2 regions of the Micromonospora sp. NBC_01655 genome follow, and region 1 is predicted to be linked to the other one. Evidence: riboswitches for the same ligand, from Rfam matches in the RefSeq annotation. Region 1 holds a riboswitch; the other holds the start of a gene.
What was found. A riboswitch is a leader RNA that binds a small molecule or an ion and turns the genes downstream of it on or off. The one in region 1 is predicted to bind glycine.

Region 1 (11,932 bases):
CGGCTGGACCGGGGCGACCGGCAGCGGCTGCTCGACGCGGGCCTGGCCATCATGGCGGCGATCAACGCCGCCGACCGGCCGGTGCACCCCGAGCAGCCGGAGATCTCCGGCTGCCACCACGTGTACCTGGCCGGGGAGGGATCCGACGCGCAGCACTCCCGGCACGCGATGGTGATCCACCCGGGGTGGTTCGACCGGTCGCCCTGCGGCACCGGCACCTCGGCCCGGATGGCGCAGTTGCACGCCCGGGGGCAACTCCCGCTGGAGCGGGACTTCACCAACGAGTCGCTGCTCGGCACCCGGTTCGTCGGCCGGCTGGTCGACACCACCACGGTCGCGGGCGCTGCGGCGGTGGTGCCGACGGTGACCGGGCGGGCCTGGCTCACCGGCACGGCACAGTTCTTCCTCGACCCCGACGATCCCTTCCCGGCAGGATTCCAGCTGTGAGCGAACTGATCCGTAGCTGCTCCCCGCAGCGCCCCACCGAGCTGGTCGTCGAGCGGGCGGCGGTCGCCCCGGACCAGGTCCGGGCGCTGGCCGCGCGGGCCCGGACCGCGCAGGCGGGCTGGTGCCGGGAGCCGGTGGCCGGCCGTGTCGCCGCCCTGCGCGCCGCCGCCGACCGGCTGCGGGAGCGGGCCGACGTGCTCGCCGACCTGATCGTCCGCGAGGTGGGCAAGCCGATCGGCGAGGCCCGCGCCGAGGTGGCCCGGGGCGCGGCGATCCTGGACTACTACGCGCAGGCGTGCCTCGCCGCCACCGGCGAGCTGCTGCCACCGTCCATGCCGGCGGACCAGCCCGGCCTGCTCTACACCGAACGCCGGCCGCGTGGCGTCGCCGGGCTGCTCACCCCGTGGAACTTCCCTCTGGCCATCCCGCTGTGGAAGGCCGCCCCGGCCCTCGCCACCGGCAACGCGGTGCTGCTCAAGCCCTCCCCGGACGCGGTGGCCTGCGGCGAGGCCGTGCAGCGGCTGTTCGACGGGCTGCTGCCGGACGGGCTGCTGGAGGTCGTGCCGGGTGGGCCGGCGACCGGGCGCGCGGTCGTCGAGGCGACCGACGTCGTCTCGTTCACCGGCTCCGCCTCGGTCGGCGCGCAGGTCGCGGTCGCCGCCGCCCGTGCCGGCCGGCCGGTGCAGGCGGAGATGGGCGGCCAGAACGCCGCCGTGGTGCTGCCCGACGCCGACCCCGGCCCGACCGCCGCCCTGCTGGCCGGCGCCGCCATGGGGTACTCCGGGCAGAAGTGCACCGCGACCCGGCGGATCGTGGTGGTGGGTGATCCCGCGGAGTTCACCGAGGCGCTGGTGGCGGCGGTCGAGGCGGTCCGGGTCGGTGATCCCGCCGACCCGGCGGTCGCCGCCGGTCCGGTGATCAGCGCCGCCGCCCGGACCCGGATGCGCGACGCCGTCACGGCGGCGCGGGAGGCCGGGGCGCGGGTGCTCACCGGGGGCGGACCCGGGACCGGGGACGGCTTCTTCGTCACACCGGTGCTGCTGGACCGCGTCGACCCGACCCACCCGGTGGCCCAGGAGGAGACCTTCGGCCCGCTGGCGACCGTGCTGTCCGCGCCGGACCTGGCCCGCGCCGTCGAGCTGGCCAACGGCGTGCGCTACGGCCTGGTCACCTCGGTGCACGGCCGGGACGTCGGTGCGCTGCTGCACGCCGTACGTGGCCTCGACACCGGCCTGGTCCGGGTCAACGCGCCGACCACCGGGGTGGACTTCCACGCGCCGTTCGGCGGCGAGAAGGCGTCCAGCTACGGCCCGCGCGAGCAGGGCACCGCCGCCCTGGACTTCTACACCGCCACCCGCACCGTCACCTTCGCCGCGCCGCCGCAGCCCTGACCGGGCCACCGGCCCCGGCCGACCGCCCCACCCCGTCCCGTGAAGGAGCCGCTGTGACCCGTACCGACCTGCGTACCGGCAGCCACGACCTGCCGGTCAGCCCCGCGCTCGAGGAGTTCATGCTGACCGGCTGGGCGGACACCGAGCACCGTGACCTGCCGGTCGACGAGGTGGCCGACTGGGCCGCCGCGCGCCGCGACCGGCTGCACCGGATGTTCCCCGGCGAGCGGCTGGTGGTGCCGGCCGGTGGCTACCAGCGGCGCGCCAACGACCAGAACCACCGGTTCCGGCCGCACTCGGCCTACGCCTGGCTGACCGGTGACCAGTCCTCCGACGGGGTGCTGGTAATCGATCCGGACGGGGAGGTGACGCTCTTCCTGCGTCCCCGCTCCGGCCGGGCCGACGGCGAGTTCTTCCGGGACCGGGTCTACGGCGAGCTGTGGGCCGGTCGGCGCCCGACGCTGGGGGAGAGCAGCCGGCGGCTGGGGCTGCCGACCCGGCACGTCGCCGAGCTGGCCGGGGCGCTGGCCGTGGCCGCGCCGACCCGGGTGCTGCGCGGCGTCGACGGGCACGTCGACACCCTGCTGCCCGGCCGAGCCGGGGGCGTCGACGCGGAGTTCGCCTCCGTGCTGGCCGAACTCCGCCTGGTCAAGGACGACTGGGAGATCGCCCAGTTGGAGGAGGCGGTGGCGATCACGACCCGGGGCTTCGAGGACGTGGTCCGGGCGCTGCCGACGGCGATGCGCACCTCCGAGCGTCACCTGGAGGGGGTGTTCTGGCAGCGGGCCCGGCTGGAGGGCAACGACGTCGGCTACCACTCGATCGTGGCGGCGGGCGCGCACGCGGCGACCCTGCACTGGACCGACAACGACGGGCCGGTCCGCGACGGGGACCTGCTGCTGCTCGACGCCGGGGTGGAGACGCGGTCGCTCTACACCGCCGACATCACCCGGGTGCTGCCGGTCTCCGGCCGGTTCAGCCCCCTGCAACGGGACCTGTACGAGCTGTGCCGGCGGGCGAACGACGCCGCGCTGGACTGCCTGCGGCCGGGCGCGGAGTTCCGGGCGTTCCACCGGGCGGCGATGACGGTGCTGGCGCACGGGCTGGCGGACCTCGGGGTGCTGCCCTGCCCGCCGGAGCAGGCGCTGGCGGAGGAGTCCGGCCTGTACCGGCGGTGGACCCTGTGCGGGTCGGGCCACATGCTCGGTCTGGACGTGCACGACTGCGCCGCCGCCCGGGCCGACGCCTACCTGGACGGTCGGCTCGCGGCCGGGCAGGTGCTCACCGTGGAACCGGGGCTGTACTTCCAGCCGGACGACGAGCTGATCCCGGGCGAACTGCGCGGACTGGGCTTCCGCATCGAGGAGGACATCCTGGTCACCGACGACGGCTACCGGGTGCTCTCCGACGGCCTCCCCCGTCGGGCCGACGACGTCGAGGCGTGGATGCACCGGATCGGGTCATGAGCGCCACCGGCGCGGACGTCGTCGTCATCGGGGCGGGAATGGTCGGCGCGGCCTGCGCCTACTACGCGGCAAGGGCCGGGCTGGCGGTGACCGTGGTCGACCGGGCCGGGGTGGCCGGCGGCACCACCGGCGCGGGTGAGGGCAACATCCTGCTCTCGGACAAGCCGCCCGGGCCGGAGCTGGCGCTGGCCCGGCACTCCGGGCGGCTCTGGCACGAGCTGGGCGACGCCCTGGGCGGCGAGCGGATCGAGCTGGAACGCAAGGGCGGGCTGGTGGTGGCCGCCTCGGCGGCGGAACACGCCGCGCTGCGGGCGTTCGCCGCCGGCCAGCGCGCCGCCGGGGTGGAGGTGGTGCCGGTGCCCGCCGAGGCGCTGCCCGAGCACGAACCGCACCTGGCCCGGGACCTCGCCGGCGGCGCGTACTACCCGCAGGACATGCAGGTCCAGCCGATGCTGGCCGCCGCCCACCTGCTGCGCGCGGCCGGGGTGCCGGTGCTGACCGGGACCACGGTGACCGGCCTGCGGCGCGACGCGGCCGGCGCGATCCGGGGCGTGGTCACCGACCGGGGAGCGCTGCCCACCCCGGCGGTGGTCAACGCCGCCGGGGTGTGGGCGGCCGGGATCGCCGGCCTGGCCGGGGTGGGGCTGCCGGTCCTGCCCCGGCGCGGGTTCGTCCTGGTCACCGAGGCGCTGCCGCCGCTGATCCGGCACAAGGTGTACGCGGCCGGCTACGTCGCCGGCGTCGGGCGCAGCTCCGAGGGACTGGAGGTGTCCCCGGTGGTGGAGGGAACCCGGGCGGGCACCGTCCTGATCGGCTCCACCCGGGAGCGGGTGGGCTTCGACCGGACCGTCCCGCTGTCGGCCCTGCGCCAGCTCGCGGCCGGGGCGGTGCGTCTGTTCCCGGTCCTCGCCTCGGTGTCGGTGATCCGCGCGTACCGGGGGTTCCGGCCGTACAGCCCCGACCACCTGCCGATGATCGGGGCCGACCCCCGGGTGCCGGGCCTGTTCCACGCCTGTGGCCACGAGGGCGCCGGGATCGGTCTCGCCCCGGCGACGGGGCACGCCGTCGCGGCCCTGCTGACCGGGCGTGCCCCGCAGGTCGACCTCCGACCGTTCGCCCCGGAGCGCCACGATGTTCACATTTGACGGCCGGCCGGTGCCCACCGACGGGGAGCGGAGCATCGCCGCCGCGCTGCTGGCCGCAGGCGTCCGCTCCTGGCGGCGCAGCCGGGTCGACGGCCGCCCCCGGGGCGTCTTCTGCGGCATCGGGGTCTGCTTCGACTGCCTGGTGCGGGTCAACGGGGTGCCGGCGCAGCGGGCCTGCCTGGTGGTGGCCCGCCCGGGCGACGTGGTCGACAGCCAGGACGAGGGCGAGGAGCGGGAATGACCGAGTACGACGTGGTGGTGGTCGGCGCCGGCCCGGCCGGGCTGGCCGCGGCGGCCGGCGCGGCGCGGGCCGGCTGCCGGGTGGTGGTGCTGGACGCCGCGGCCCGGCCCGGCGGGCAGTTCTGGCGGCACCGGTCCGGGGCCGACGGCCGCGAGCACCACGACTGGGAGGCGTTCACCCGGCTGCGCGACCAGCTCGGCCGGGCCGCCTACCGGGCCGACGCCGCCGTCTGGTTCGTCGAGGCCGGCACCACCGCCGGGGCGCCGGGCTTCACCGTGCACACCCGCGCCGGGACGGTGCACGGGCGGCGGCTGGTCGTCGCCACCGGCGCTTACGACCGGGTGGTGCCCTTCCCGGGCTGGGACCTGCCCGGGGTGGTCACGGCCGGCGGCGCCCAGGCGTTGCTCAAGGGGCAGGGAGTGGGCTTCGCGCGGCGGGTCGTGGTGGCCGGCACCGGCCCGTTCCTGCTGCCCGTCGCGACGGGCCTGGCCGCCGCCGGCAGCGTCGTGGTCGGCGTCTGCGAGGCGAACGACCCGCTCGGGTACGCCCGCCAGCTCCGCCCGGTGGCGGGCGCGGTGGGCAAGCTCGCCGAGGCGGGCCGGTACGGCTGGCGGATGCTGCGGCACCGGGTGCCCTACCGGCGCCGGACCGTGGTGCTGGCCGCGCACGGCGCCGACCAGCTCACCGGGGTCACGGTCGCCTCGGTCGACGCCGGCGGCGCGGTGCTGGCCGGCACCGAGACCGAGCTGGAGTGCGACGGGCTCGCGGTGGGCTTCGGCTTCACCCCGCAGGTGGAGCTGGGCCTCGCCCTGGGCTGCGCGACCCGGCTGGACGGCGACGGGAGCCTGGTGTTGGCCGTCGACGCGGCGCAGGCGACCTCGGTGCCCGGGGTGTACGCCGCCGGTGAGGTGACCGGGGTGGGCGGGGCCGGGCTCGCGCTGGTCGAGGGAGAGCTGGCCGGCGCAGCCGCGGCGCTGTCGCTGGGCCGCCCGCTGCCCTGGTCGGGCCGGCGGCACGGCCGGCTGCTGCGGGCCCGGCGCCGGCTGCGCCGGTTCGCCTCGGCGCTGCACGCGGTGCACCCGGTGCCGGCCGGCTGGCCGGACCGGTGCGCCGACGACACGCTGGTCTGCCGCTGCGAGGACGTGCCGGTCGGGGCGGTACGGCAGGCGGTGCGGGAGTTGTCCGCCGCCGACGCGCGGGGCGCGAAGCTGCTGACCCGGGTCGGCATGGGCTGGTGCCAGGGGCGGATCTGCGGGTACGCCACCGCCTGCCTGACCGCGCGGGCGGCCGGCCGGGCCCTCAGCGCGGCGGACCTGGCCGGGTTCGCCACCCGTCCGGTCGCGCAGCCGGTCACCCTCGGCCACCTCGCCACCGGCGACTGACCGCCGTGGCCGCCTCGGCGAGGGCGGAGGAGCCGCACGGCCGCACGGGCCGCGCCGCCCTCGCCGAGGCGGCGGCCCCGCCGGGGCGGGAGTCCACCGGCTCCGGAGAGGACGGCGCGGTGCTGCTGCGGCGTGCTCAGTACTCCGAGGTCACCGTGACCCCGGTGAACGCCTGCCTGGCGTGCAGGCTCACGTAGTGGTAACCGGCCGCCGGGTTGCTGACCGTGATCGTCTCGCCGTTGCCGGTGTCGACCGACCGGCGGGTGTAGCTGGTCGTGGTGGCCCAGCCGGTGGAGCTGTAGTACAGGTCCGCGTCGCCGGTGCCCCCGGACGACGTGATCTTCAGGCTGGTGGTGCCGGCCGGGACGTAGACGTAGAGGTAGTAGAGGTTCCCGGCGGTGGCCTGGAGGTTGCCGCGCTGGCAGTTCTTGCCCAGCGTCCGGATGTCGCTCCCGGTGCACTCCGGCAACGGCGTGGTGCCACCGCTGACGGTGACGTTGCGTGAGGTGGTGCCGGTCGCGCCCTTGTTGTCGGTGACCGTCAGCGTGACGGGGTAGGTGCCGGCGGCGGCGTACGTCCTGGTGGGGTTGGCCGCCGTCGACGTGGTGCCGTCGCCGAAGGTCCAGGCCCGGGAGGCGATGCTGCCGTCGCCGTCCGTCGACTGGTCGGTGAAAGTGGCGGTCAGGCCGCTGGTGGTCGCCGTGAACGCGGCGACCGGGGCCTGGTTGCCGGGCGGGTTGGTGCCGCCGGCGCAGTCGCCGGCCGCGCAGGTGGCCAGCCAGGCGTACCAGTCGGTGTCGTAGCGGCTGCCGATGGTGCTGGTCAGCAGCGTCCGGGCGGCGGCCCAGTTGCCGGCGCGGTAGTGGCCGAGCAACGTGGTCATGTCGGCGCGGTGCGACTGGAGCATGTACCGCACGGCCAGGTAGCCCCAGCGGTAGACCCGGGTGCTGTCGTGGTCGTAGGTGGTGTCGAAGAGGGTGCGCAGGGCGTACGTCTTCTTCCCGGCCTCGGTGATCGCGGCCTGGTAGGTCTGCTTCCGGTACGAGTACGACACGTACTCGGCGAAGCCCTCGATCCACCAGATCGTCGGGGTGGAGATGTTCGCGGTGAAGTCGCCGTACATGTCGAAGCGGCCGTCGAGGTAGTGGGTGTACTCGTGGTTGAGGTTCCAGATCTCGAAGGTGGGGCGCAGCCACTCCGCCTCGTAGGCGATGAAGCGTGGCTGGTTGCCGGTGGCGGCCGGGTCGCCTTCGAGGTACATGCCGCCGTTGTTGGTGTCGATGCCGAACATCGGCCCGCCGTACGTCTGGTAGTCGGTGCTGGAGTCGAAGACCACCACTTCGAGGGTGGTGTTGCGGTCGTTGGCCACCGGTCCGGGGTCCGCCACCACCGAGTGGAAGTACGCGTCCTGGTCGCGCATGCTCGCGCAGGCCCGGTCCAGCTCCGCGGAGGTCATCTGCTGGGCGCGCAGGCGGATGCTGGTGCCGCAGGTGTAGGTGATCGGCAGCACCGCGGCGGCCAGCCGTGCCTGGAGGTCGCAGGTGTCGTAGTAGGCGCAGTTGGCCCGGTCGTAGTAGTCGCTCATCTCGGCGACGCCGACCCAGAGGGCGGCGGTGGGGCCGGTGATCGCGCTCAGGTCGAGCAGCCCCCGGGCCAGTGGCCGGGCCTTGGCCTGCAACGCGGTGTGCTGGAGGAAGCGGCCCAGCTCCCGCCCGGCGTTGGAGACCAGGTAACCCTGGTCGGTGCCGAGCAGGGCGCGGTGGCCGGAGCCGAAGGCGTACAGGGTGTCCAGCACGCTCGGGTCCGCGGTGACGGCGGTGACGAACTCGGGCACCTGGTGGCCCCGGAACAGCACGAGGTAGCCGTTGTTGACCGCGTTCAACATCCACCAGGACGAGTTGTAGGAGCTGTCGTAGCTGTTCAGCAGCCGCTTCACCACGTACAGGTAGCGGGCGTTCTCCTCGGCGCTGTCGATGAGGGTGACCGCCTCGGCCAGCACCTCGCCGTTGGCGTCGCTGACGTCGCCGGAGCGGCTGTTGGCGAAGAAGGCGTCCAGGCCGGCGCGGATCGCGGTGCGCAGGCCGCTGCCGTACGTGCCGACCGTGGACGGGTAGTACCAGTGCACGTAGTAGCCGGCCCGCAGGTAGAGCACGAGCTGGGCGGTGCCGGTGCGGTTGGTGCCGTCGTAGGTGGCGGCGTCGTCCCGCAGGGCGTACGCGACGCTGGTCATCTGCGCCTCGCGGAACGCCTGGTAGGCGTCGTTCCCGGTCAGGTTGAACAGGGTGTTGACGCAGTCGGTGCTGGACGCCTTGATCTGCTGCACCAGGGCGCTTCCGGTACGGCTGGTGAAGTCGCTGGTCACGCAGGCGGCCATGGCGGCCCGGCCGCGCGTCGACGGGGCGGTGCCCCGCTGCCCGCCGTCGGGCTCGTCGTAGTCGCGGCGCAGCTCGTCGCGGACGGCGGGCAGCGGGGCGCGTTCGTCGAGCGGCAGCGGGTTCCGCTGAACGTGCCGGTCGCCGGTGCCGGCGTCGGCCGGAGCGGTGCCCTGGGCGGGCTTCGCCGCCGGTGCCGCGGCCGCGGCGGCGGGGGTGGCCAGCGGGCTCATGCCCAGCGCCAGCGCCAGTGCCAAGGGCACGGCGGCCAGTCGGGCACGTCGCTCTCGTAACAGTCTGATCGTCACGGGTCGCCTCCTTGGCGGGATGTCGGCCAAGCTCGGGGCCGGCCGGCGGGGAGTGGGGGTTGGGGTCGGCGGGGACCGGACGTCGCCGGGCGCGGGGGAGTTTCTGCGGACCTCCGCGCAGGTCAGCGGGCGTTGGTAGGGCGGTTCCTCCGCTCCGGAGGGTGTCGTTCGCATTCGACGTTCGTCGATATAGATCGGCGTCGCGCCGGGTGTGGCCAGTACAATGGCACACATCACACACCATGTAAAGAATTGTTGATGATCGATCTTCGGGGCCGCTGGTGGGCCCCGCGTGGCCCGGACCTTCGACCGCACGCGCGGGCCAGGAGCCCGCCGTGGTCCGGGTAGGACAGTCGGCGCCGCATCGTTGACACGTGTTCGGCCGGTCGCCTAGGGTCGCGGGCAGCATCGCCCACAACTACACAGACACCGTTCGAACCCGCGCGGGAGAGCCCCCGGCCATTCGTCGGGGCGCCGAAGGAGCAAACTCCCAAGAAACTCTCAGGCCCCGTTACCGCGCGGGCGAGGTGAACTCTGGAAAGCAGACGATCCGTCGTCTCACCCACGGTGCAAACCGCCGCCCGGCGGTGAAGCTCTCAGGTCCATGACAGAGCGGGAGGCAACCGACCGTACGACGCGACCGCGTCGGGACGAAGGAGTGCCTCCATGTATCAGAGTCCGACGACCCTGACCCGCCCACCCCTGCACGCCGTGCACGTCGAGCTGGGCGCCCGGTTCACCGGGTTCGCCGGTTGGTCCATGCCGCTGCGCTACGGCAGCGAGACCGCCGAGCACCGGGCCGTACGAGAACGGGCCGGCCTGTTCGACCTCAGCCACATGGGACAGATCGAGGTCCGTGGACCGATGGCCCCGGCCGTGCTGGACCACGCGCTGGTCGGGCACCTCTCGGCGGTACCGGTCGGCCGCGCCCGCTACACCATGCTCTGCGACGACAGCGGCGGGGTGCTGGACGACCTGGTCGCCTACCGACTCGCCGCCGACCGCTACCTGCTGGTGACCAACGCCGTCAACACCGGCGCGGTGCTGACGGCACTCCGGCAGCGCCGCGCCGCGGCGGCCACCGTCAGCGACCACACCGCCGAACGGGCGATCATCGCGGTGCAGGGGCCGCGCGCCGCTGACACGGTCGGGGCGGTGACCGGGGCGGAGCCGACCCGTCTCGGCTACTACAGCGCCGTCACCGTCGAGGCCGCCGGCCGCCCGGCGCTGGTCGCCCGCACCGGCTACACCGGCGAGGACGGGTTCGAGCTGTTCGTCCGGGCCGAGGACGCGGCCGGGACCTGGCGTGCCCTGCTCGCCGCCGGTGCGCCGCACGGGCTGACGCCGGCCGGCCTGGCCTGCCGCGACACGCTGCGCCTGGAAGCCGGGATGCCGCTGTACGGCTTCGAGCTGCACGCCGGGGTCAGCCCCTTCGAGGCGGGCCTGGGCCGGGTGGTGGCCTTCGACAAGCCGGGCGAGTTCGTCGGCCGGGCCGCGCTGACCGAACGCCGCGCCGCCGGCGCCGCCAGCACCCTCGTCGGGCTCACCGCCGCCGGCCGGCGCGTCCCGCGCTCCGGCGACCCTGTGGTGCGGCTGTCCGAGGCAGCCGAGCCCGAGCCGGTCGGCGTGGTCACCAGCGGCGCCCCGTCGCCGACACTGCACCGGCCGATCGCGATGGCCCGGCTCCGCGCCGACGCCGCGCGGGTGCCGGCCCGGCTGGGCGTCCAGGTCCGGGGGCACACCGAGCCGGTGGAGATCGCCCCGCTGCCCTTCTACCGCCGTCCGCGCTGACGCGCACCCCTGCGGGAAGAGACAGTTGACATGGATGTTCCCGCGCGCCTGCGCTACAGCGCCAACCACGAGTGGGTCGACGACAGCGTCGAGCCGGCGTCGGTCGGCATCACCGCCTTCGCCGCCTCGGCGCTCGGCGACGTGGTCTACGTCGAACTGCCCGACCCGGGCACCCACCTGGTAGCCGGGGAGGTCTGCGGCGAGGTCGAGTCCACCAAGTCGGTGGCCGAGCTGTACATGCCGGTGACCGGCCGGATCCTCGCGACCAACGAGGCGGTCGTCGCCGACCCGAGCCTGATCGGCAGCGACCCCTACGGGGACGGCTGGCTGTTCCGGCTGCGGGTGACCGACCCGCCGGAGCTGATGACGGCCGACGAGTACCGCACCTACCTCACCGAACCCACTGACGGAGGCCACCGTGGCTGTAATCGACGACGACCTGCGCGACGCCGAACCGGAGATCGCCACGGCGGTCACCGCCGAGCTGCGGCGCCAGCAGCGGACCCTCGGCATGATCGCCTCGGAGAACCTCGCGCCCCGGGCCGTCCTGCAGGCGCAGGGCTCGGTGCTCACCAACAAGTACGCCGAGGGCTACCCGGGCCGGCGGTACTACGGCGGCTGCGAGCATGTCGACGCCATCGAGCGGCTGGCGATCGAACGGGCCCGGCTGCTGTTCGGGGCGGCCTACGCCAACGTGCAGCCGCACTCCGGCTCCCAGGCCAACGCGGCGGTGATGACGGCCCTGCTCGCGCCGGGCGACGCCATCCTCGGCCTGGACCTGGCGCACGGCGGTCACCTGACGCACGGGATGCGGGTCAACTTCTCGGGCCGGCTGTACCGGGCGGTGGGCTACCGGGTGGACGCCGAGACCTTTCTGATCGACATGGACGAGGTCGAACGGCTGGCGCGTGAACACCGGCCGAAGCTGATCGTGGCGGGCTGGTCGGCGTACCCGAGAGTGCTGGACGTCGCGCGGTTCCGGCGGATCGCCGACGCCGTCGGCGCGTACCTGCTCGTCGACATGGCGCACTTCGCCGGGCTGGTCGCCGCAGGGTTGCATCCCAACCCCGTACCGCACGCGCACGTGGTGACCCTGACCACGCACAAGACGCTCGGCGGCCCCCGCGGTGGCGCCATCCTCAGCGCGGACACCGAACTCGCCCGCCGGCTGGACTCGGCGGTGTTCCCCGGCCAACAGGGTGGCCCGCTGGAACACGCGATCGCGGCCAAGGCGGTGGCCTTCCGGATCGCTGCCGGGGAAGAGTTCCGCGACCAGCAGCGGCGGGCGCTGCGGGGAGCCCGGATCGTCGCCGAACGCCTTGCCGCGACCGACGTGCGCGACGCCGGGATCCGGGTGGTCAGCGGGGGCACCGACGTGCATCTGGTCCT
Region 2 (11,932 bases), 480 kb from region 1:
GGACGTCGGCGGGCGGGTCGTGGACGCCGGCGCCTCGGGGTGTCCGGTCGCGCACGCCGGCCGGGTGTCGACGCCGCCGCCTGTCGGGGACACGCTGGCGGAGGCGGTGGAGTTCCTGCACCTGTTCCACGAGGAGCGGCGGCTGCCGGGGGTGGACGCGCGGATCGCGCAGGTGCGGGAGGAGGTCGCGCTCACGGGCGCGTACCGGCACACCCGTGAGGAGTTGGCGTACGGGGCGAAGGTGGCGTGGCGGCAGTCGGCGCGGTGCGTGGGCCGGGTGCGGTGGGCGGGGCTGCGGGTCCGGGACCGCCGGGACGTGACGACGGTGGCGGGGATCGCGCGGGAGTTGGCGCAGCACCTGGCGGTGGCGGACAACGGCGGCCGGATCCAGTCGGTGATGACGGTGTTCGCGCCGGACCGGCCGGGGGTGGGTCCGCGGGCGCGGATCTGGAACGACCAGTTGATCCGCTACTGCGGGCACCGGTGCGGTGCCGGGTCGGTGCTGGGTGATCCGGGGCAGGTGGCGATGACGGACGCGGCGCTGCGGTTGGGGTGGCGTCCGCCGCCGGTGCCGGGTCGGTTCGACCTGCTGCCGTGGGTGATCGAGACGGCGTACGCGGATCCGACGCTGGTGCAGGTGCCGCGGGACCTGGTGCGGGAGGTCGCGTTGGTGCATCCGGCGTATCCGTGGTTCGAGGAGTTGCGGTTGCGGTGGCACGCCCTGCCGGTGATCAGCAACATGCGGTTGCGCGTCGGTGGGGTGGACTACAGTTGCGCCCCGTTCAACGGGCACTACCTGGGTGACGAGATCGGGACGCGCAACCTGGGCGACCGGGACCGGTACGACCAGTTGCTGCCGGTGGCGCGGGGGTTGGGGTTGGACACGTCGCGGGAGGACACGCTGTGGCGGGAGCACGCGGTGTTGGTGCTCAACCAGGCGGTGCTGCACTCGTTCCGGCTGGCGGGGGTGCGGGTGTCGGATCCGCACACCGAGTCGGAGTTGTTCATGAAGTTCTGCGCGCAGGAGGAGCGGGCGGGGCGGCCGGTGCACGGTGACTGGTCGTGGCTCAACGGCAGTGTGGGGTGGGCGGCGTTGCACGCGGTGCATCACCGCTACTACGACCCGCGGGTGCCGAACCCGAACCTGTGGCCGGCGGAGCGCGCGTACGGGCCGGCCGGTGTGGTGGAGCAGACCCTGCGGGAGCGGCACGATGCCGCCCGCCGGCGGGAGGACTGAGGCGTGGACGTCGTGGCGTTGCGGCAGAGTTGGGCGCAGTTCTGCGCGGCGGGTCCGGAGGCGGCGAAGTACTTCTACGCGACCCTGTTCGTGATCGCGCCGGAGGCGCGGTCGATGTTCCCGACGAACATGAGCTACCAGGAGGACAAGTTGTTGGCGGCGTTGGGGCACATCGTGTCCCACGTCGACGACGAGCGGGAGTTGTCGGCGTTCGCGCACCGGTTGGGCGCGGACCATCGGCGGTTCCGGGGCACGGACCGGCAGGGTCGGGAGGTGCCGTTGGGGGAGTGGCACTACGTGTGGGTGGGGCAGGCGTTGCTGGCGACGTTGGAGCGGTTCCTCGGGCCGCGGTGGACGCCGCAGTTGCGGGCGCAGTGGGCGGCGGCGTACGAGGTGGTGGCGCGGTTGATGCTGACGGGGGCGGCGGAGGCGGAGCGGTCGTCGCCGCCGTACTGGGAGGCGGAGGTCCTGTCGGTGCAGCGGCGCCGCGCGGACGTGTGTGTGTTCACGGTCCGGCCGAACTATCTGTGCGAGTACCTGCCGGGGCAGTCGTTGCCGGTGCAGGTGCCGCAGTTGCGGGTGTGGCGGTACCTGTCGCCGGCGAACGCGCCGCGCCCGGACGGGACGATCGAGTTCCACGTCCGGGCGACGGGCCGGTTCTCCACCCATCTGGTGCGCCGGCTGCGGGTCGGTGACCAGGTGTTGTTGGGTTCGCCGGTGGGTGCGGCGTTGTCGTCGTACGACCGGTCGCCGCACCTGCCGTTGTTGCTGGTGGCCGGTGGGACGGGGGTGGCGCCGTTGCGGGCGGTGGTGGAGGCGCTGCGGCAGGGGCCGGGGCGTGCGGTGACGCTGGTGGTGGGCGCGAAGACCCCGGAGGACCTGTACGACGACCAGGGGTTGCGGGAGTTGGCGTCGGCGTCGGCGTGGTCTTCCGGTGGGGTCGGTGGGTGGTTGCGGTATGTGCCGACGGTGGAGGTCGGGTGGCAGTGGGCGGGTGCGGTGGGCACGGCGGCTGACACGGCGTTGCGGTTGGGTTCGTGGCGGGACACCGACGTGCTGGTGTGCGGCAGTCCGGAGATGACCCGGGAGACGGTCGGCGCCTTGGTGGCCGCGGGTGTGCCGGCGGACCGGATCCTGGCCGAAAGTTATGATCATTCTCTTTATCCGCCCCTCGCGGGCGCGGCGGTTGCCGCGTCGCGGGACTTCACCGGGACGGCTGCGCGATGAGCATCGACCACGGCGACGGGGTCACCGGTTTCCAGCGAGACGACACGGTCCGGGCGTTGGGGGCGGTGCAGGCGCGGCGGTTCCGGGGCAGCGAGTGGGTGTCCGTCGACGAGGTCGCGGACGTGGCCCGGTCGGCCGACGAGCGGATCGCGTTGCTCGACGGTGAGTTGCAGCGGCTGCGGCGGGAGAACGAGGGCCTGGTGCAGCAGGTGGAGATGCTGCGGCACGGGGCGCTGCCGAGCGCCGCCCCGCAGGGCCCGGACCCGATGGTGGTCGAGTTGGCGGTGCGGGCGCAGGCCGAGGCGAACCGCACGATCGGTGAGGCCAGCGAGGAGGGCGCGGAGATCATCGCTGACGCGCGTCAGCAGGCCGAGGAGATCCTCGCGGAGGCGCACCGGCGGGCGGGGGCGGTGCCGGCGCAGTCGGGGTCGCGGTCGGAGGATCTGCAGCGGCAGGTGCGCGAGTTGGAGGGGCGGCACGGGGCGTTGCTGGCGGCGGTGGCGACGGCGCAGCAGCACCTGAACCAGTGGCAGGCGCACCTGTCGGCGCAGGCGGAGCGGCTGCGGGCCGACGCGGCGGCGGCGGGTGCGGCGAGTCAGCAGCTACGGCAGGTCGTCGGCGGCTGATCCCGCCGTCGGTGGGTCGGCCGGTCAGGGGTGGGCGCAGGCAGCGGCGACGGCGTCGGCGATCGGGGTGTTGCCGGTGACCAGTTCCAGGACCGCGCCGGCGCTGCCCGGGTGGTACAGCAGGGCGACGAGGACCCGGGCGACGTCGGTGCGGGTGACCGTCCCGGGGTCGGTGTGCCGGGTCAGGGTGACTCGGCCGGTGGGTGGGTCGTCGGTGAGCCGGCCGGGGCGCAGGACCGTCCAGTCCAGGTCGCGGGCGGTGAGGTCGTCCTCGGCGGCCTTCTTGGCCCGCAGGTAGGCGGCGAACACGTCGTCGGTGCCGGCGGGTGGGGCCGTGTCCACGCCCATGGCGGAGAGCAGCAGGTAGCGACGTATCCCGGTCCGCTGGGCGGCGTCGGCGAGCAGGCCGGCGGCGGCCCGGTCGACGGTGTCCTTGCGGGCGGCGCCGCTGCCGGGGCCGGCGCCGGCGGCGAAGACCACCGCGTCGGCCCCGTCGAGGTGGGTGGCGACCCGTGCGGCGTCGGCGTGTTCCAGGTCGCAGACGACGGGGTGGGCGCCGCTGGCGCGTAGCGCGGCGGCGTGGTCGGGGTTGCGGATCAGTCCGACGGCGGTGTCGCCGCGGCCGGCGAGTTCCCGGTGCAGCAGTTGGGCGATCTTGCCGTGTCCGCCGGCGATGACGACGCGCATACCTGCCACCGTAGCCGCCGGGGCGCGCGGGCACCGGCGCTGCGGCGAGCAGGGTCACGGGCGGGTGGTCGCCGGCGGGGGTGGCGCTGGGGCAGCATGGATGCCGTGACGGAGACGTTCGACGCGTTGGCGGGGCTGCTCGCCGAGGGCGGTGTCGTGGTGTTGAGCGGGGCGGGCCTGTCCACCGAGTCCGGCATTCCGGACTATCGGGGGCCCAGCGGGGTGGCGCGTCGGCACACTCCGATGACGTTCCAGGCGTTCACCGGGGATCCGGTGGCGCGGCGGCGGTACTGGGCGCGCAGCCACCTGGGGTGGCGCACGATCGCCCGGGCCGCCCCGAACGACGGGCACCGGGCGGTGGCCCGTCTGCAACGCGGCGGGCTCGTCGACGCGGTGATCACCCAGAACGTCGACGGTCTGCACAGCGTCGCCGGGTCGCAGCCGGTGGTGGAGTTGCACGGCCGCCTCGACGAGGTGGTGTGCCTGGACTGCGGCAACCACACCTCCCGCGAGGAACTGGACCGGCGGCTGCGGCAGGCCAACCCGGGGTTCGACGCGGTGGTCGCGGCGGTCCACCCCGACGGTGACGTGGATCTCGACGACCGGGAGGTGGCCGGGTTCCGGCCGGTGGACTGCGGGTTCTGCCGCACCGGGCTGCTGAAACCGGACGTGGTGTTCTTCGGGGAGACGGTTCCCGCCGCCCGGGTGGCCCGCTGCTTCGACCTGGTCGAGGGGGCTCGGTCGCTGTTGGTGCTCGGGTCGTCGTTGACGGTGATGTCGGGCCGCCGGTTCGTGATCCGGGCCGCGAAACGGGGCATTCCGGTGGCGATCGTCAACCAGGGGGTGACCCGGGGCGACGGGTACGCCACCGTGCGGGCCGATGCGCCGCTGGGCGTGCTGCTGCCGGCGCTGGCCGACCGGCTCGCCGGCGCCGGGGCCCCGGCGCCGGTCGCCGGCTGACCCGCCGCGCCCGGCCTGCCGGTGATCCACTGGTCGGGGGGACGACCTCCGCCGGTGCCGGTGGCGCTGGTAGCGTGGATGTCGCCGGTACCACCCACGTGGGAGAGACCGTCCGATGATCGTTGCGGGCGGCGCCGAAGGGGCAGCTTCCTCCCCGGAACCTCTCAGGCAAAAGGACCTCGTGGGCAGGCACTGTGGAGCGCCCTTCCCGGGGTGCGACTCAGGGGGAGGCCGACCTGTCGACCTCACCCCTGCGGGAGCGCCGCCATGACCGTAGAGCAGTTCGCCGCCCGTCACATCGGCCCCGATCCGGCCGACGAGCGCCGCATGCTGGAGGCCGTCGGCTACGACTCGATCGACGAGCTGATGGACGCCGCGATTCCCGAGGTGATCCGCTGGCACGGTGCCCTGGACCTGCCGGAGCCGGCCAGCGAGCACGACGCCCTGGCCGAGCTGCGGGCCCTCGCCGCGCGGAACACCGTCGCCGTGTCGATGATCGGGCTGGGTTACCACGGCACGCACACCCCGGCGGTGATCCGCCGCAACGTGCTGGAGAGCCCGGCGTGGTACACGGCGTACACGCCGTACCAGCCGGAGATCAGCCAGGGCCGGCTGGAGGCGCTGCTGAACTTCCAGACGATGGTCACCGACCTGACGGGGCTGGCCACCGCGAACGCCTCGATGCTCGACGAGGGCACCGCGGCGGCCGAGGCGATGACCCTGGCCCGCCGCGCGTCGAAGAGCCGCAGCGGCGTGTACGTCGTCGACGCCGACGCGTTGCCGCAGACCCTCGCGGTGATCATGAGTCGGGCGGAGCCGTTGGGCATCGAGGTGCGGGTCCTCGACGTCGACGCCGAGGAGTTGCCGGCGGAGTTCTTCGGCCTGCACCTGCAGTACCCGGGGGCGTCCGGGGCGGTGCGGGACCATGCCGCGCTGGTGGCGGCGGCGCACGCGGCGGGGGCGCTGGTGTGTGTGGCGGCGGACCTGTTGGCGCTGACGTTGCTGCGCCCGCCGGGGGAGATCGGCGCGGACGTGGCCGCCGGCACCACCCAGCGGTTCGGGGTGCCGATGGGCTTCGGTGGCCCGCACGCCGGGTACCTGGCGGTGCGTTCGGGGTTGGAGCGGATGCTGCCCGGCCGGCTGGTCGGGGTGTCCCGCGACGCCGACGGCAACCCGGCGTACCGGTTGGCGTTGCAGACCCGTGAGCAGCACATCCGGCGGGAGAGGGCGACCAGCAACATCTGCACCGCGCAGGTGCTGCTGGCGGTGATGGCCGGCATGTACGCCGTCTACCACGGCCCGGACGGGCTGCGTGCCATCGCGGCGCGTACCCATGGCATGGCGGCGCGGCTCGCGGCCGGGCTGCGCGCCGGTGGGGTGGCGGTGGCGGACGTCGCGTTCTTCGACACGGTCACCGCGAGCGTGCCGGGCCGGGCCGCCGAGGTGGTGGCGCAGGCGCAGGCGCGGGGGGTGAACCTGCGGTGCGTCGACGCCGACCGGGTGGGGATTTCCTGCGACGAGACGACCACGGCGGCGCACCTGTCGGCGGTGTGGGCGGCGTTCGGGGTGGCCGGGGTCGACGGGGACGGGGACGGGGCCCTGCCGGCGGCGTTGGCGCGCACCTCGGACTTCCTCACCCACCCGGTGTTCCGCAGCCACCACTCGGAGACGGCGATGCTGCGGTACCTGCGGCGGCTGTCGGACTTCGACTACGCCCTGGACCGGGGGATGATCCCGCTGGGGTCGTGCACGATGAAGCTGAACGCGACCACGGAGATGGAGCCGGTGAGCTGGGCGGAGTTCGCGCACCTGCACCCGTTCGCGCCGGCGTCGCAGACGGCCGGGTACCGGGAGATGATCGCCCAGTTGGAGGGCTGGCTGGCGGAGGTGACCGGCTACGACGCGGTCAGCGTGCAGCCCAACGCCGGGTCGCAGGGGGAACTGGCGGGGCTGCTGGCGATCCGCGCGTACCACCGGGACCGGGGTGAGGGGCACCGGGAGGTGTGCCTGATCCCGTCGTCGGCGCACGGCACGAACGCCGCGTCGGCGGTGATGGCGGGGATGCGGGTGGTCGTGGTGGGTTGCGACGGCGACGGCAACGTCGACCTGGTCGACCTCGACACGAAGATCGACAAGCATCGGGACACGCTCGCGGCGATCATGGTGACGTACCCGTCGACGCACGGGGTGTACGAGACGGGCATCGCGCAGTTGTGCGCGAAGGTCCACGACGCGGGCGGTCAGGTGTACGTCGACGGGGCGAACCTCAACGCCCTGGTCGGGTTCGCCAAGCCGGGCCGGTTCGGGGCGGACGTGTCGCACCTGAACCTGCACAAGACGTTCTGCATCCCGCACGGTGGGGGCGGGCCGGGGGTGGGTCCGGTGGCGGTGCGGGCGCACCTGGCGCCGTACCTGCCGGGCGGCGGCGGTGCCGGCCGGCCGGCGATCTCGGCGGCGCGGTACGGGTCGGCGGGGATCCTGCCGATCCCGTGGGCGTACCTGCGGATGATGGGCGCGGCGGGGCTGACCCGGGCGACGGGGGTGGCGGTGCTGGCCGCGAACTACGTGGCGGTGCGGCTGCGGGAACACTTCCCGGTGTTGTACGCGGGCAACAAGGGCCTGGTGGCGCACGAGTGCATCCTGGACCTGCGGCCGGTGACGAAGGCGGCCGGGGTCACGGTCGACGACGTGGCGAAGCGGCTGATCGACTACGGGTTCCACGCGCCGACGATGTCGTTCCCGGTGGCGGGGACGTTGATGGTGGAGCCGACGGAGAGTGAGGACCTGGCCGAGCTGGACCGGTTCTGCGCGGCGATGATCGCGATCCGGGCGGAGATCGACAAGGTGGGCTCGGGCGAGTGGCCGGCGGGGGACAATCCCCTGGCGAACGCGCCACACACGGCGGCGATGGTGGCCGGCGACGAGTGGCCGCACCCGTACCCGCGGTCGGTGGGGGCGTACCCGGCGGGGGTGGACCGGGCCGGGAAGTACTGGCCGCCGGTGCGGCGGGTCGACGGCGCGTACGGTGACCGGAACCTGGTGTGCTCGTGTCCGGCGCCGGAGGCGTTCGAGGAGTGACGTCGGGGCGCGCCGGGGCGGTGGTTCGCGCCGCCCCGGCGGGTGCGTCGACCGGGGCAGGCTGGTCGCGGGGACCGGGGGCTGGCCTGTGGTCGACGGGGTGCGTCAGGTTGACGCTGGGTGAACGGTCAGGCGACGAGGGCGTGTCGGGCGGGACCGCGGTGGGGGGCGATGGTGCTGCCGTCGGGGAGGAGTTCGCCGGTGTCCTCGAAGACGATGACACCGTTGCAGAGCAGGCTCCAGCCCTGCTCAGGGAAGCAGGCGAGGACGCGGGCGGCTTCCCGGTCGGTCGCTTCGGCGGAGGGGCAGGTGGGTTGGTGCTGGCACATCGGGTTCTCCGGACTGTGGGGGCACTGTGTCATGGTTCACATGACCAGTGACGCACAGTACCAAGCGAACGTGAGCCGCATCGAGCGGGTTCACGCCATGTCGGGGGGAATTCCACTGAACGGACGAGGCGGAATGGGCCAGACGGCGTGGAAGCGTTCCCACTGACACGGGTGACCGCACCCGCCGCCCCCGCCGGCTGCCGCGGCCGGCTCACCGAACGCGACCGCCTGCACTGGCGCCTGCGCGACGGCGGTGACCCGGCCCGCCTCGTCGAGGAGTTCCTCACCGCCCACGGCCTCGGCGTCGACGACCTGACCCGCCCGGCGGCCCACGACCCGGCCGGGGTGTGCGGGGCCGCCCTGTACGTCTCCGCCGCGGCCGGGGCCGTGCTGGCCGCCGCGGCACCCGGCGCGCCCAGCCCCGCCCCCGCCCTGCCCGACCTGGCCGTGGTCGTCTACGCGCACACCCCCGCCGCCGCGCCGACGCCACCACCCGGGGCCGGCGACTGGTGGATCGGCGACTGGACCCCGAGCTGGAGCACCCGCCAGCACGCCGACGCCGTGACCGCCGTGCGGGCCGCGATCGGCCGCGGCGACGTCTACCAGGTCAACCTCGTCGGCCACGCCGCCGCCCCGTACACCGGCGACCCCCGCCCCGCCCTGGCCCGGCTGAGCCGGCTGCCCGGCGCCCGCTACGGCGGCACCCTGCACGGCCCCGGCTGGGCGATCGGCTGCGCCTCCCCGGAGACCCTGATCGCCGTCGAGGGCGGCCGGCTGGTCACCCGCCCCATCAAGGGCACCCGCCCGGCCACCCCCGCCGGCCGCGCCGAGCTGCTCGCCTCGGCCAAGGAACGCGCCGAACACATCATGATCGTCGACCTGGAACGCAACGACCTGGCCCGCGTCGCGGCCACCGGCACCGTCACCGTCGACGAACTGTTCGCCGTACGCCGCTGGTGCGACCTGTGGCAGGCCGAGTCGACGGTGTCGGCGGCCCCCGCCGACGGCCTGGGCCTGGCCGACCTGCTGCGCGCGGTCTGCCCCGGCGGGTCGGTCACCGGCGCGCCGAAACTGGCCGCCCTCGACGTCGTCGCCGCCCACGAACCCGTGGGCCGGGGCGCGAGCATGGGCGCGCTGGGCTGGGTGGGCGCCGGCCGGATCGACCTGGGCCTGACCATCCGCACCGCCGCCGCCGACGGGCACCTGCTGCACGGCTGGGCCGGCGGCGGCATCACCTGGGACAGCGACCCCGACGCCGAGGTCGCCGAGGCCGCCGCCAAGGCCCGGCCCGTCCGCGCCGCCCTCGCCCCCGCACCCGGACCCCGGGCCGATAGCCTGCTGCCATGACGATGCGGCCCATCCGGATCATCGGCGACCCGGTGCTGCGCACCGGCTGCGAGCCGGTGACCAGCTTCGACGCCGACCTGCGCGCCCTGGTCGGCGACCTGATGGACACCCTGCTCGGCGCCCCCGGCCGCGCCGGCGTCGCCGCCCCACAGATCGGCGTGCCCGCGCAGGTGTTCGTCTACGACGCCGACGGCCACCGCGGCCACATGATCAACCCGACGGTGGAGCTGTCCGAGGAGTCGCAGGACGACGACGAGGGCTGCCTGTCCATCCCCGGGCTGTACTTCCCGACCCCCCGCGCCCTGCACGCCACCGCCCGCGGCTTCGACCAGCACGGCGAGCCGCTGACCATCTCCGGCAGCGGTTTCCTCGCCCGCGCCCTGCAACACGAGACCGACCACCTCGCCGGGCGCCTCTACGTCGACACCCTGCGCGGGGACGCCCGCCGGCGGGCACTACGGGAGATCCGCGCCGGCCGCTTCGACTCACCCACCCGCCGCCGCTGACCCACCCGCCGGGGGCGGCGGGACGCGGTCGCGTCCCGCCGCCCCCGGCGTTCAGACCCGGCTCACCGCCCGGTCGCCGCGCAGCGTCAACCCGGCGATCCCGCCAACAGGAATGAGCAGCCAGCAGGACAGCATCCGGTAGACCAGCACGGCAGCGGCGGCGCTGACCGCGGTCGCGCCCGAGGCGGTGAGCCCGGCGACCAGTGCGGTGTCGATGACACCCACCCCGCCCGGGGTCAGCGGCACCTGCCGGACGATCTGCACACCGAGGTAGATGCCCGCCAGGGCGGTCACCCCCACCGGCAGGTGCAGCGCCAGCGCGGCGGCGGCCAGGCACAGCAGGTCGGCCGCCCAGTTCACCGCCGCGTACCCCACCGCCGCCGCCCAGTCCCGCACCCGCAGCTTCGCCCCCGCCCGCCACGCCTGCCGGGCCGAGACCAGCAACGCCCGCACGTGCCGACGCACCACGCCCCCCGACACGTCAGGCCCCGCAACGGGCCCGACCGCACGCCGACGCGGCTGCCTGCGTCCGGCCAGCACCGCCAACGCCGTCAACCCACCCAACGCCGCCACGACGGCCAGCGGACGCCAGTCCCACCCGCCCGGGGCACGGACCAGCACCACCGCACCCCCGCCCACGTACAGCAGGGCCAACCCGCCCATGGACGCCAACCCGGACACCACCGCCGAGGCCGCCGCCATCTCCCGCGGCGCGCCGGCACGCTCGTACTCCCGGATGGCGTACCCGGTGGAGACCGCCGCCCCCGCCGGCAACGAGATCGACAACGCCGTGCGGGCCAGGCTGATCGCCACCACCCGGCCCCGACGCAGACGCACCCCCAGGGCGTCGAGCAGCCGCCACTGCTGCAACGCGAACGCCGCCAACGAGACGGCCTGCAACAGCACCGCCAGCACCACCCACCCGTAGCCGGCGCCGGTCAACGCGGCGAGGAACTCCCGCGGGTCGGGCAGCCGCCCGCGCAGACCCACCACAGCCGCGCCGACGACACCCACGGCCACGGCGAGCAGCCGCACCCACCGGCGCCGCCACAGCCCCGCCGCCGGCGCGGCGCTCACCGCGGTCCCGGGCACGCGGTGAGCGTGTACTCGCCGTACCCGGCGACCTCGGTGAACCCGAGCCGCTCGTACAGCCGCAGCGCCGCCACGTTGTCGGCCCGCACGTTCAACGTGACGTGGTCGACGTCGGCGGCCAGCCGCCGGCACAGCGCGGCCACCGCCGCCGCCGCCAAACCCCGCCCCCGATACCCGGGATGGGTGGTGACGTTGCCCAGCGCCGCCACCCGCCACACCGGGGAGTACACGTGCACCCCGGCCACCGCCACCAGCTCCCCGTCACGGCGCACCCCCACGTACCGGCCGGTGTCGAGCATCCTCGGGTCGAACCAGTTGCCCGGGTACGCCACCGCGTACAGCCTCGTCAGCTCCGGCAGGTCGGCGGCACCCAGCGGCTGCCCCGCACCGGGAACCGCGGCCAGCCGCGCCCGGTCGGTCAGCGCCATCTTCCGGTGCGCGCCGCCGTCGGCGACGCGGAACCAGCCGGCCAGCACCGGCGCCAGGCCGGGGGACAGGTGCGCGTGCAGCCGCGCCGGCAGCACCGGCGCCAGGTCGGTCAGCAGCGCCGCCAACTCCTCCCGGCCGGCGGCGTCGGCGAACGCCAGCAGCGTCGGCGGCACCACCGCGTGGTACAGCAGCGCGACCTGCTCGCCGCGGCGGAACCACGACGTGTACGGCCAGAAGAAGTCGTCCAGGTCACCCAGCTGGTAGGCGTGCAGCGTCGGGTCGCGGCCCAGCAGCCGCCCCAGCAGCATCCGGTCGTGTTCGGCGCGTAACGGCATCCGACGATGATCACATGCCCCGGGCCGGTGCGGTCACCCGCTCACGCCCGGCCGCACTCCTCGGCGGGCAGGTTCTCGT

Region 2: it holds a riboswitch for glycine, as region 1 does, so the genes downstream of both, gcvP (aminomethyl-transferring glycine dehydrogenase) here and gcvT (glycine cleavage system aminomethyltransferase GcvT) in region 1, are expected to answer to the same signal.

The regions. Positions count from the first base shown of each region.
Region 1 covers NZ_JAPEQF010000001.1:4,547,748-4,559,679, reverse strand. The annotation lists gene OOK41_RS20710 (proline racemase family protein) at 1-447, shown strand, start outside; gene OOK41_RS20705 (aldehyde dehydrogenase) at 444-1,838, shown strand; gene OOK41_RS20700 (aminopeptidase P family protein) at 1,892-3,304, shown strand; gene OOK41_RS20695 (FAD-binding oxidoreductase) at 3,301-4,449, shown strand; gene OOK41_RS20690 ((2Fe-2S)-binding protein) at 4,436-4,690, shown strand; gene OOK41_RS20685 (FAD-dependent oxidoreductase) at 4,687-6,072, shown strand; gene OOK41_RS20680 (collagenase) at 6,209-8,677, opposite strand; glycine riboswitch at 9,187-9,279, shown strand; gene gcvT (glycine cleavage system aminomethyltransferase GcvT) at 9,419-10,543, shown strand; partial or broken gene gcvH (glycine cleavage system protein GcvH) at 10,574-10,933, shown strand; gene glyA (serine hydroxymethyltransferase) at 10,962-11,932, shown strand, end outside.
Region 2 covers NZ_JAPEQF010000001.1:4,070,822-4,082,753, forward strand. The annotation lists gene OOK41_RS18735 (nitric oxide synthase oxygenase) at 65-1,237, shown strand; gene OOK41_RS18740 (globin domain-containing protein) at 1,241-2,464, shown strand; gene OOK41_RS18745 (hypothetical protein) at 2,461-3,090, shown strand; gene OOK41_RS18750 (NAD(P)H-binding protein) at 3,115-3,777, opposite strand; gene OOK41_RS18755 (NAD-dependent protein deacetylase) at 3,874-4,737, shown strand; glycine riboswitch at 4,827-4,927, shown strand; gene gcvP (aminomethyl-transferring glycine dehydrogenase) at 5,005-7,815, shown strand; gene OOK41_RS18765 (DUF5999 family protein) at 7,944-8,144, opposite strand; gene OOK41_RS18770 (chorismate-binding protein) at 8,307-9,491, shown strand; gene def (peptide deformylase) at 9,488-9,997, shown strand; gene OOK41_RS18780 (lysylphosphatidylglycerol synthase transmembrane domain-containing protein) at 10,049-11,089, opposite strand; gene OOK41_RS18785 (GNAT family N-acetyltransferase) at 11,071-11,853, opposite strand; gene OOK41_RS18790 (helix-turn-helix domain-containing protein) at 11,895-11,932, opposite strand, start outside.